2 linked regions of the Flexistipes sp. genome follow. The protein of the gene in region 1 interacts with the protein of each later gene in a pairwise test. Links are inferred from orthologs where the notes say so. Each region holds a gene or a part of one and is shown on either strand. Other genes may lie near its edges.

Region 1 (6,369 bases):
TCATCAAAAAGTATATTTCCTGTGGCCTTTTTAATTGCATTATTAAGTCCAAAAGCTATTTCGCCTGCAACTCTGGCTCCCTCATCAGTATCAAGCATTTTATTGAGAAAATCCTCACCCTTTTCGGCTTCAGCTTTTATAACCCTTCCGTTTTTAAAAGTTAAATGAACATTTTTAGCGCTTACTCCCATAAAAGATGTCGGGACATCAAAAAACATTTCTCCATTGGCACTGTCTTCAACCGGGCTTGTAAAAACCTCACCATCAGGCATATTATGACTGCCGTTACAGTTTATCCACTTCCTGCCGCCTACATTCAAAGTAAGGTCTGTGTTTTTGCCTGTTATCCTGAGCTCTTTTGTGCCGCTGAGAAGTTTTACGATTTTTTCCTGATATTCGCTAACTTCTCTCCAGGATTTTACAGGGTCGCTTTCATTGAGCTTACATGCTCCGAAAACAAATTCGGCGTACTCATCAAAAGACATTTCGGCATCCTGTGCCATGGAAGAAGTGGGATAAGGGGCAATCACCCAGCTGAATTCACCTTTTCCTTCCCTGTCAAACATTATGTCTTTTAAAACTGATAGCGCTTTCCTGTTTATGGCTATTTTACCGGAATCCACTCCTGTAAGCTGCTTTGTGTTAATCTCACAATCAATATTAATCATTGCTTTGACCGTTTTTGCTGCCGTCATATGGGCATCCGGTATAAATTCCAGCTGTTCTTTTTCTGCATATTTGTAAAATGAATAAAGCTGCTCAGCGAAGCTCATTCGCACTATCGGATAACATCCCATTTTCAGCAGTTTTATATAGCAAGCTTTTACCAGAGGTTCTGATGCAACTTCACCCCTGATTTCAACGGTGTCTCCTTTTTTCAGATTGAGACTGTATTCACACAAAAGGTCGGCCATTTTATTTTCAAAATACATAAATACTCCTGTTTAAAATTTGCGGTGTTTTTACAAAAAATCCATTGTATCAAAAAAATATGCAACAATTCTGAAGTAATTTCCAGATTTATTTTTTAAGATTATAAAAAGAGTCCAGACCATAAAATGCGGACTGATCCAAAAGCTCCTCCTCAATTCTTAAAAGCTGATTATATTTGGCAATTCTGTCCGTTCTGCTTGCTGAGCCTGTCTTGATTTGCCCTGCGTTAACAGCAACAGAAAGATCGGCAATTGTTGTGTCCTCCGTTTCTCCGGATCTGTGTGAAATCACGCAAGTATAGCCTGCACGTTTTGCAGTCTCTATTGCATCGATAGTTTCCGTTAAAGTACCTATTTGATTAAGCTTAATCAGGATTGAGTTGGCAATATTTTCATTTATACCTTTTTTGAGACGTTCGGTGTTTGTAACAAATAAATCATCACCAACCAGCTGGACTTTATCGCCCAGTTTTTCTGTAAGAATCTTCCAGCCGTCCCAGTCTTCTTCATCAAGCCCGTCTTCTATGGAAATTATCGGATATTTTGAGACAAGGTATTCATAGTAATCAACCATTTCTTCAGCAGTTTTATCGGAATTTTTCTCTGCTGCCAGTATGTACTTACCGTTTTTATAAAATTCACTGGCAGCGGCGTCTATGGCAATGTATATATCTTCCCCGGGTTTGTATCCTGCCTTTTCAACAGCTGTCAAAATCACATCTATAGCTTCTTCATTGGACTTCAGATTTGGAGCAAAGCCTCCTTCGTCACCCACTGCTGTGTTGTATCCTTTGGATGAAAGAACTTTCTTCAGTGCATGAAATGTCTCAGTTCCCATTCTTAAAGATTCTTTAAAGGATTCAGCTCCCAAGGGCATTATCATGAATTCCTGTATATCAACATTGTTGTCGGCATGTGCTCCTCCATTTAGAATGTTCATCATGGGAGCGGGCATAGTATGAGCAAAGGTGCCGCCGATATAACGGTATAAAGGCATGGCCAGTGCATCTGCAGCTGCTTTTGCACAGGCGAGGGAAACACCAAGGATGGCATTGGCTCCTAATTTATTTTTATTGGCTGTTCCGTCCAGATCAATCATTATTTCATCGATCAGCTTTTGTTCCAGGACGTCTATTCCCTCCAACTCGGGGGAAATTATTTCATTTACATTTTGTACGGCTTTTAATACGCCTTTTCCGCTAAACCTTTCACTGTCACCGTCTCTGAGCTCCACAGCTTCAAATTCACCGGTTGAAGCCCCTGACGGTACCGCTGCAACCCCTATATTGCCTCCGCTTGTGACAACTTCAACTTCAATTGTAGGGTTCCCTCTGGAATCCAGAATTTCTCTGGCGAAAACATCGATAATATCTGTCATTACCCACCTCTTATGTAAAAATATTTTATATATACATTGTATATTGAAAAAAAAGAAAAAACACAATATCCTTATTAATGTTTTGATAAATAATAACTAACAGATTTAAAAGAGGTATTAGAGGTAGTAGGGGTTCAAAGCTTTGTCCGCCTTGGGCCGATTCAATGTCAAAGATTCAATGTTGAATACCCAATCTACCAATATCAAATACACCACTCAACAACTCAACCAATGCACCACTCAACTACTCAACCAATACACCACTTTTCTATTTCTCTATCTCACTCTCACTATAAAAAGCAATTATCTTTTCTTGATTATCAAGCCGTTTGCTGATAATGTTCAGCCGTAATTAAGCAAATATTAAAAAATAAGGTTTACTTATGTATGATATACCAAAACTGTTGTTTGCCGATGACAAGGGAGTTATTTACGACCACCCTACTCTTAAAATGACGGTCAGGAGTGAAAATCTTGAGACTGTCCCTTACGAACTTGAAATGGAAGCCGTACCTCCTAAAACGAAACTTAATTTTCTCGAAGATACTCTGCCTTTGGCTTATAATCCTGAAAAGGCCGGGATGGAGGTTTTCAAGTCAGGCCATGCTGTTTATATAGAGCCCCCTGAAGGTTATTTGCGGCTGTATTTGCCGGCTTATAAAAAAAGAAAGGAAATAATGTTTGAAGACAGGGAATATACTCCGATCGGCTGGATGAATGAAACTTTTGTCTCCCCAATAATCAATGTTGATAAAATCCCCGATAAAAACAGCGAAGCCACCGGCAATAAATTTCATGGCTTTTTAAAATCTTTCAAAAAGAAAAATGCTTTTGTGAAATACCTGCTCAGCAATTCTGATTTATACCATACAAAAAACGAGGAAATAAGACTTCCGGTTGATAAAGACAGCATGCAGGCAGATTCAAAGGAATTAACCGAGATACTGTCACACTATTCGGAAGTTGCCGATAAGCCTGTTTTTAATATCGACTATGACGATTTTAATGTGTCCAACGGAGAAATTGATTTTACACAGTTGTTAGAAGGTATAAAATATCTAAGAAAGAACAATGAGAAGCTCAGCATCACATTTTCTTCATATCTGCAGAATATTGAAACATTGAAAATGTTTACGGATGCCGGTGTGGACTGCGTTAATGTTAAAATGATTTCTACCAATACCGAAACCAACAGAATTTTCAATAAAGAAAACAATACGGATAATGTTTACAAATCATTACAGGCTCTGCATAAACAAAATATATTCAAGAGTCTGACCCTCTACACAATGCCCGGTTTAACCGACAGGGAAAGTGAAACGGAATCATTAAGGGATTTTCTGTCAACCTTTGACATCAATCTACTGCTGTTAAGAAACCTTAAAGGCGATCCTGACCGGATATTTTTTTCTGAAAATCTGAAAACCGAAGATATCAAAGGGTTAAAAAATGTGATTAAACTGATAAAAAAGAAAATGAAAAACCTCAAAATCGGTTATTTTAATAGACATAAAGAGCAGTTTCTAATAGAATATGGTATGCCGGATTTTAAAAGGAGGAAATGATGAAAAGAGCTGTTTTTGTTGTGTTATTTATTTTTCTGGTTTCTTCTGTTTTTGCAGAAGATATAGAATTTACAGACTCCACACTCACTCAGGGGGAGTTTGAAAGCTTCACTAAAGAGCTTGGTGTTGCCCTTTCTTTCAATCCCATGTCTCCGGCGGAAACCCTTGGTGTAACGGGTTTCGATATCGGTGCTGAATTAGTGGTCACAGATATTAGTGATAATAAAAAATATTGGGAAACCCTTGTTGATAACAATGATCCCAGTTCTTATCTCCCCGTTCCCAGACTGCACGTTCAAAAAGGGCTTCCTTTTAATATAGATATAGGTGCCATGTATACCGCAGTCCCAAACAGCAACATTAAGCTTTGGGGAGTTGAGCTGAAATATGCTCTTCTGGAAGGAACAGCAGCCACACCCGCTTTGAGTATAAGAGGCAGCTTCAGTAAACTGGAGGGCGTGGATGAGCTTGACATAACCACTCAGTCAGGTGATATCCTTATAAGCAAAGGTTTTATGATGTTGACACCTTATGCAGGCTTGAGTGCTTTAAGAATCAACGGTAGCGAAAATTCAGACCTTGTTAACTTCGAGGATATACACGAGGTTATATACAGAGGACTGGCGGGCTTGCAGTTCTCACCTTTACCTCTTTTCGTCATTAACCTTGAGGCCAGCATAGGTGAAGTAAATCAATACGGGGTTAAAGCAGGGATAAGATTCTGAATGAAAACATACGCGTTTGATTTTATCGTTCTGGGAAGCGGAGTAGCCGGATTAAGAGCTGCTGCAGAACTGGCTGATTACGGTCAAACTGCAATAATAACCAAAGCAGCCATAGGCGAAAGCAGTTCAGAGTATGCCCAGGGCGGAGTTGCAGTGGTAATGTCTGACGATGACGATATATATCTGCATTACGAGGATACCATTAAAGCTGGCGACGGCTTGTGTGACAAAAATGCTGTTTTCACCCTTGTGGACGAGGGGCCCAGATACATTAATGAGCTTATTGCTCAGGGGGCTAATTTTGACATGCATGAAGGTACTCTGGATTTTACCAGAGAAGCTGCCCACAGTGTCAACAGAATAATTCATGCAAAAGGTGACGCCACAGGCCACGAAATTGTCAGATCTTTAAAAAATTCCGTTTCTAAAAAAGAGTCCATAAAAAGATTTGAAAATGTATTTGCTGTTGATATTATTCAGGAAAATGGAATAGTAAGCGGCATTTTCGTTATAGAAGAAAGCAGCCAGGAAAAAGTATTTTTTAGTGCCAAGGCTGTTATCCTTACCACCGGAGGTGCCGGTCAAATGTTCAAGCGTACAACCAATCCGCCGGTTGCAACCGGCGATGGTATTGCAATTTCTTTCAGAGCAGGTGCATGCCAAAAGGATCTTGAATTTTATCAGTTCCATCCAACTGCACTTACCATGAAGAATACTCCCGCTTTCCTTCTGAGTGAATCCATGAGAGGGGAAGGCGGCGTGTTGAAAAATATACACGGCAAAAGATTCTGCCATAATTATCATAAGCTGGGAGAACTCGCTCCGAGAGATGTTGTCAGCAGAGCCATTTTTTCAGAAATGCAAAAAACTGATTCTGAGTTTGTATACCTTGATTTGACAGGTCTCGAAAAGGATTTTGTTAAAAACAGATTCCCTAAAATATACAATACCTGCCTGGATTTCGGTCTTGATATAACAAAGGAATATATTCCCGTAAGTCCGGCTGCTCATTATTATATGGGCGGAGTGGAAACGGATTTGTGGGGGCGCACAAGTATAGAAGGATTGTACGCTGCCGGTGAAACCGCATGCACAGGTGTTCATGGAGCTAACAGGCTTGCCAGTAATTCACTTCTTGAAGGGGTTGTTTTCGGCGGTAGAAGTGCAAAAGCTGCAATTGTTGATTCCAAACATAAGACTCTTCAAAAAAATAATGTTGATTATAAAGATGAAATAGATTTATCGGATAAATACGAAGTCTATCTTCAGGAAATTCAGGAAACGATGTGGGAAAATGTCGGTGTTGTAAGAAACTTTGACGGGTTAGCAAAAGCTGTCAGCTATTTTAACGAAAAACTGGAAATGATAAGTGATAAAAAACCAGCCAATCAAAAAACAGGAGAAAGAATCAACATGTTTTATGTCGGAAAACTTATGGCTCTTGCAGCCGCCAGCAGAGAGGGAAGCCGCGGTGCCCATTTTAGAGAGGATTTTCCTGAAAAATCAAAAGAGGATTTTCATATAATTTTCAAAGATGGCAAATTTAGTCCCATTAACAGATGATAAAAAACCTTTTGTAACCGCTGATGGTTCTTTTTCATATTATAATCTCACTTATAATGAAGCATACCATGCCAAGTCCATAGGAGCTTATACAGAGAGCCTCCATAAATTTGTTTTTGCATCGGGAATACTTGAGAAACTACGATATAGAGAAGTTTGGCTGCTGGATATATGTTTCGGACTGGGATATAATCTGGCTGTACTGA
Region 2 (6,310 bases), on another replicon or contig:
TGGCTCTTAGGGTTAATAAAAAGACTTAACGACCTTAATAATGATATCACAAAAATTGTTTTACAAAAAATAACTTTTTTTCTTCAGGAACTAGGTGAACCTTGTCAATATACTTTTGAAGGTTATAAGTATGGACCTTTTAGTCATGGCCTTGCTAGTGAGATTCAATTTTTAGAGCAAGAAGGTTTTATCGATATTGAAGGCAATAGCATCTTATTTAAAGATAACACAGAGCCTATTAGAGAAAAAGATGAAAAATTAGATAATAGATTAACTTTTCTGGAAAAAGAAATTTTTAATTTTGATCATAGTTTCAATAAGATGGAACTATTGGGTACGATGCTTTATTGTAAAATGGCATTAGAGGAGTTAGGTGATGAAACCTGTAAAGATAATGTTTTTAAAGAGTTTAAGAGTTGGAAAGGTGATAAATTCACCGAAGAAGATTTAGAAAATGCATATCAGAAAGTGCAATATTTTTTAAATAAGGGGAAGTCTGAGTTGTAAGATCATAGTTGCAAAAAATTGTGGAAATATTAGTATGGTCAGAAAAACGAGAGAGTTTAGTTTCTTCTGTATATATCCCATTAAAAACTAATTTTCATCGCCCCAGACTTCGGAGATTTTACTTCAATTTTCGTTTCCATTTTTTCAATTAGTTTTTTGTTTGAATTAACAATTTGCTGTTCGGCTTCAATTTCTTTTACGATTAGTTCTTGGACTTGTATAGATGGTAAAGGCACTTGAATTTTGGATAAATAGTTCCAAGAAACTCTTGGTAATTGAGCACCACCAAGCCCTTGTAAAACTTTATCGTTAAAAAGTTTACTTCTTAAATAATAAGTTAAAAAAAATATCTGTTTCTATTTTAACGATTCCTCAATTTTTTTTGGGTTCATTCTTAAATCAAGTACCCTATATACCAGAATTACACTCTGCTAAATCTTCAATGGTTGAAGAAAGTATTTTCAATTTCATTCAAACCTTTTTAGAAGTTCTTTTTTTGCTGTATGCCAGTCTTTTACACTTTCTTCGTTATTTTTAAGTCTGTTCTCAGTCTCAGAAAGAGCTTTTTTATGCCAATTCGGGGACGATAAATTTTCTTCGTTCTTCGAGAGATCTTCCCAAATTGCTTCCATTAATCTGATTTTTTCGTCTTTCGAAAACTCTTCTAAGTTAATATTTTTTTGCATTATACTTACCTTTTCCTTTAATATAGCATCCAGATCAAATTATGTCAAAATTATATGACTTGGCACCCCCCCATTTTTTAAAGCTATGGCAATACGCAGATATTGTTAGTACATAGATAGAGATCCCTCGGCTTCGCTTGCCCTGTTGAATAATAGCTTTGCTATTTGCCTTCGGCATTCAACAGGGCGAGGGATGACAAAATGCTGTCTAGCATCCGCCTTGGGCGGATAAATAGAATGTAAACATATTTACCAGTCTAAAAGACTGGTGCTAGCCGCAGGCATTCTTTCGAACAAAGTGAGAAATCTCTACCATATGAAACGACATAACGAATAAATATACAACTGTGCTTAATATTGGGATATCTTCATGCATGAAAATCCCGATATTTAGATAAAGTATTGTCAAATTGCACAAGTACAAAAATTTTGGGAGGCTGCTAATATATGACCTAATTCTGTCATCCGATTTCTTTGCTCATTAAATAATCACCGTTTTTACCAATTTCTCTTCCATATTTTTTGATAGATATTTGTTACATACTAAAAATGGACAAAGTTGCAAGAGGAATTCCCGAAAGTTGCATGAAATAATTGAATAAATTGATAGAATAAATTTTCACTGGTGCTGGTTTTGCTATCAGAATTTATTGGCTCTCAGTTCCGGAAAGGTGGCTCAATTCATAACGGACACCTGGCTCTATCAAGACGGAATATTCACATTGCAAAGTACAACTGATATAAACTTTGTTGCCAGACAGTTAGGACACAGCTCCCACCAAATGATTTATAAGACTTACGGCAGGATTATTTCGTTAATAAATGGTGAAAAAAATGAGATGGATAAGTTTATCTTTGCGTAGAAATTATCACAATTTTATCACACTGGCTTTTTCTGAAAAGTTAAGTTACTGATAACAAGGATAAATTTGGCGGGAGTGTGTAGGAATCGAACCTACCTCCCGCCTAACAGGCGGGACAGTCGGCTTTGAAGGCCGCGGGGCGCACCAGCTGCCCAACCACTCCCGTAACAAGACCTTTGAATAATGTATTCTTATAAATTTTACCACCCCTTAATCCCCTCCTAACTCTTTGATAGGAGGGGAGATAAAACTCCTCCCCTAATTTAGGGGAGGTTGGGTGGGGTACTTATTCAAAGGTCCCGTAATGCAATATGAATATACATATATTAAAAAATTCATCAAGACAAACGAGAATTTGTTTTGGCACCCTCCATTTTTTTGAATAAGCTTAAACGAATAAATTATTAGCATATAAACATAGAAATCTTGGCGTCCTCCCATTTTTTAGAGCTATGACAATATCTGCATATCTGCTTACCCCATCTTAGCCTTCCCCTAAGATAGGGGAAGGAACTGATTTCTCCCATTAATTTATAGGGAGACCGAGAGGGGGTATTTTTTTACTAAATCAAATATATTTGCGTTTCTGCTTATGCAGACCCAGACCTCTCCGCTGCGGTCGAGGTGACATTTCTTTGTGTTTTTTCATTTTTTGAGACATTTGAAGAATGTATTCTTATAAATTTTACCACTCTTTGCGCCCTTCCTAACTGCGCACTTAACGCATTAAGTGCGGTTAAGCGGAATGCTTACTCAAAGGCCTCGGATGTATAATTTTGAAAGGTTGCCAAAATTTGTTTAATTGACAAATCGCCAGATTCTGTCTAAATAATCAAAACGCGAGATTTTTGGATAATGTATTTTTATAAATTTTACCACCCCTTAATCCCCTCCTAACTCTTTGATAGGAGGAGAGAAACTGAACTCACTTAATACTAAAGAGTTTGGATGGCTAAGGGGGTAAAGCTTATAACGGTTCAATTGTTCAAAGTTTTCAAACAAAAACCGGAGGTTTGTTTATGCTGGTTGCTCCTTCTCTTTTAAGTGCCGATTTTGCCAATCTTCAGAAAGAGGTTGAAGCAGTTGATAATGCAGGCGCTGACTGGATTCATTTTGATGTGATGGACGGTCATTTTGTTCCTAATATTACTATCGGCCCTATGGTTGTCAAATCGCTGAGAAAGTATTCAGATAAAATTTTTGATGTGCATCTTATGATAGAAAACCCGGAAAAGTTTGTGAAGGAATTTGCAAATGCCGGTGCAGATTTTATCACAGTGCATCAGGAGGCAACGGTTCATATCCACAGACTCATTACATTGATTAAAAGCCTTGGCTGTAAAGCCGGTGTATCAATCAACCCGGGTACTCCTGTTAGTGTGCTGGAAGAAATTTTGCCGTATATTGATATGGTTCTGATAATGAGTGTTAACCCCGGTTTCGGCGGTCAGAAATTTATCGAAACCTCGGTAGATAAAATAAAGAAGCTTCGGGGTTTAGCGGATAAAGCTAATCCTGAACTGCTTATCCAGGTGGACGGCGGGTTAAGTGGCAAGAACATAAATATGCTGGAAGAAGCCGGTTGTAATGTTGCAGTTGCAGGAAGTTATATATTTGGATCAGATGACTATAAAAAGGCCATAGACTCGCTTAAGTAAATTATTTCAGGTTGTTCAACTCTATAACGATTTCTGATATTTCTTCGTCGGAGAATCCTTTTTCTTTTGCAGCTTCCTCTATAGTACCCCATATCGGCTCACCGCACAAAATGCACCTTATCCCCTTATTTTTTAGATACTGGACGGCTTCATCCTTTATCTCCACCAAATCTTCAATTGTCGTTTCTTTAGTTATCATTTTTTACCCTTTACAGAAAACTTTTTAACTGATCCAGGTTTATTTTCCACAGCTCATCCTGAACTTTTTCATCAAAAGCAATCTGTGCCGGTGCTATGGCTTTTTTATCCATAAAATATGCACCGGAAACCTGTTCAGACTCTTCCGATTCCACTGCATAGAGGATATTGTTTGCACCTTTTTTAACATCGGCTCCGAAAGCACCCCATCCTTCTTTAAGTATTTTTGTATTTATTACGCCGGGATGCAGGCAGTTGACTGTAATTCCGTCGGGGCGGGTAATAGCCGCAAGTTTTTTGGTAAACAGAATGTTGCATAATTTGGACATTGAATAAGCTTCGTAACCGGCGTGCTCTCCACCTTTTTTGACTTCTTCAAGATCAATGTCAGAAGCGTGAGCCATCGAAGCGACATTTACAATTTTCTTCTTTTGGCTGTGCTTTATATTTTCAAGAAGTTTTAATGTGAGCAGAACGGGTGCCAGGTGGTTGACCTGGTATGTTATTTCATATCCATCTGCGGATTTTTTATATTCACTTGAGTATATGCCCGCATTATTTATTAAAATATCCAGCTTTTTGAACTGCTTTTTAACCTCTTCGGCAAATTTGTTCACATCACTTAGATTTGCATAGTCTGCAACAAAACCGTAAAATTCACTGTTTTTATTAATATTTTCCAGCTCTATAACTGTATCCTGAACCTTTCCGGTGTTTCTTCCGTGAATTATCAGTGTATAATCTTTTTCAGCCAGTTCTTTAGCCGTTTGTTTGCCGATGCCGTCTGTTGCCCCGGTTAAAAGTATAACAGGTTTTCTTTCCATTATCGCCCTCCTGCCGGAATTCTTTTACAACTAAATTAATACAATTTTTCACATGCTTAAAGGGTTTTATTGCTTAATTCTATACTTTTGAATAAGTACCCCACCCAACCTCCCCTAAATTAGGGGAGGAGTTTTATCTCCTCTCCTATCAAAGAGTTAAGAGGGAATTAAGGGGTGGTAAAATTTATAAGAAAAAATTATTCAAAAGTCCCATTCAGGCAATCAGTCTGTTTATTGATTTATTCATAATCGGATAAAGGAAGGTATTGGAAAAAAGTCTGCCTATAACGAAAGAGATGGCGGCGACAATGGCACCGGGGATTGCTGAAAAACTGATAAAGCAAAAAAGAGAAGTTATAATAACCATAACCTCGATCAGTGTCGCCACAGAAATGGGGGTGGTTATTTTATCCTTGACTAGTACAGATCTTTCAAAAGATATAAACACTGTCAGAGCAGGCAAAAGAGACATTATCATTGCGGGAATTATTGCGAAATCTGCCAAATCGGGTGTGAGTGCGGAAACTTTTATAAACCAGAGGTCAGCAAGTGGGGTTGCGGTTAGCAGAAAAACTGCCGATGTTGAGCCAAAGGCAATCATAAATGCAAAATTGCGTACTTTTTTGTAATATGCTTTAGCATTCTCATTCAGAAAGGTTATGGCTACTTCCTGATATGAGAGCCCCATACTTCTGAAAATAAATGTAAGGGAATGAACCACAGGCATTACCGCAAGTGAGTCAATAGGGCGGACGCTCTTTGCCAGAAAAAGTGTTACTATTGGCTGGGCGGAAAGTGCTATGAAAGGTGTAAGTGCAAGGGGTACATAAAATTTTGTAATTTTATTGTATGTGAGGTCGTTGTCTATGGTGTTATCGTTCAGTCTAACTTCGGATATAGAGCTTTGTGCAAGAAAATAGGCTGCCAAAGCTTCAGCTATTACACCTGTACTTAGAGCAATTGTCCCGACATAAGCTCCCTTAAGGTTTGTGATATTAAAGAGAGTGATTGCGGTAATGCCCATGAAAACGAGCCTGAAAACCGTTGTATAAGCTACAACCCTTGTTAATCCCGACCGTATCAGGATGCCCTGATAAAACCTTCTGAATCCGATGGCAGCAGGCCAGGGAATCAGAAAAACGGTGGCAAGATGGGTAATTTCAGCTATTTTATCAGGGATTTGAAGAATTTTATAAGCCACAAAATCAAAAACAGGAGGAATGATAAGGATGACAATGAAAAGTGTGACAAATAAATTGATATAGATAGTAAAATTTTTGAGTTTGCTGTATGTGAATTCATTTTTAACCAATGTTGTGGAAGCGCTCATCAGCATAATTATCGGTGCCTCAACAACGAGACCGAAAGAGTAAGCAATCCCGTATGCAGCAAGGTTGAGCTTTACTTCGCCCATTCTTGCTATAACTGCAGCCAGAAAAGGACCTTCGATGGACATCATTATCCAGGTCAGTGCCAGCGGGTACCAGAAGACAAAAATTCTGCTGTATTTAAGTTCAGTTTGAGATTGTGACATAAGACGGCTTATATATGTCAAATTAACTTAAAAATAAAGG

Evidence for each region.
Region 2: the proteins of eno (region 1) and rpe interact in binary tests that used the Escherichia coli proteins (3 or more experiments, as listed by UniProt). The link is inferred for Flexistipes sp. from one-to-one orthologs.

The regions. Positions count from the first base shown.
Region 1 is NZ_JAXKVW010000020.1:1,217-7,585, reverse strand. The notes cover bases 166-3,122. They hold eno (phosphopyruvate hydratase), read right to left. Parts: upstream 2,311-3,122; coding sequence 1,021-2,310; downstream 166-1,020. Other genes in these bases: UMU13_RS10705 (radical SAM protein), read left to right, coding at 2,694-3,122; UMU13_RS10715 (aminopeptidase), read right to left, coding at 166-932. Outside these bases: more of UMU13_RS10715, read right to left, coding at 1-165; more of UMU13_RS10705, read left to right, coding at 3,123-3,875; UMU13_RS10700 (hypothetical protein), read left to right, coding at 3,875-4,600; nadB (L-aspartate oxidase), read left to right, coding at 4,601-6,163; UMU13_RS10690 (tRNA (5-methylaminomethyl-2-thiouridine)(34)-methyltransferase MnmD), read left to right, coding at 6,135-6,369. UniProt on the Escherichia coli protein: Catalyzes the reversible conversion of 2-phosphoglycerate (2-PG) into phosphoenolpyruvate (PEP). It is essential for the degradation of carbohydrates via glycolysis.
Region 2 is NZ_JAXKVW010000002.1:3,799-10,108, forward strand. Bases 1,997-4,894 are described here. They hold rpe (ribulose-phosphate 3-epimerase), read left to right. Parts: upstream 1,997-3,075; coding sequence 3,076-3,714; downstream 3,715-4,894. Other genes in these bases: UMU13_RS01770 (DUF1858 domain-containing protein), read right to left, coding at 3,716-3,913; UMU13_RS01775 (SDR family NAD(P)-dependent oxidoreductase), read right to left, coding at 3,924-4,736. In the rest of the region: UMU13_RS01750 (hypothetical protein), read left to right, coding at 1-507; UMU13_RS01755 (addiction module protein), read right to left, coding at 975-1,193; UMU13_RS01780 (hypothetical protein), read right to left, coding at 4,951-6,270. UniProt on the Escherichia coli protein: Catalyzes the reversible epimerization of D-ribulose 5-phosphate to D-xylulose 5-phosphate.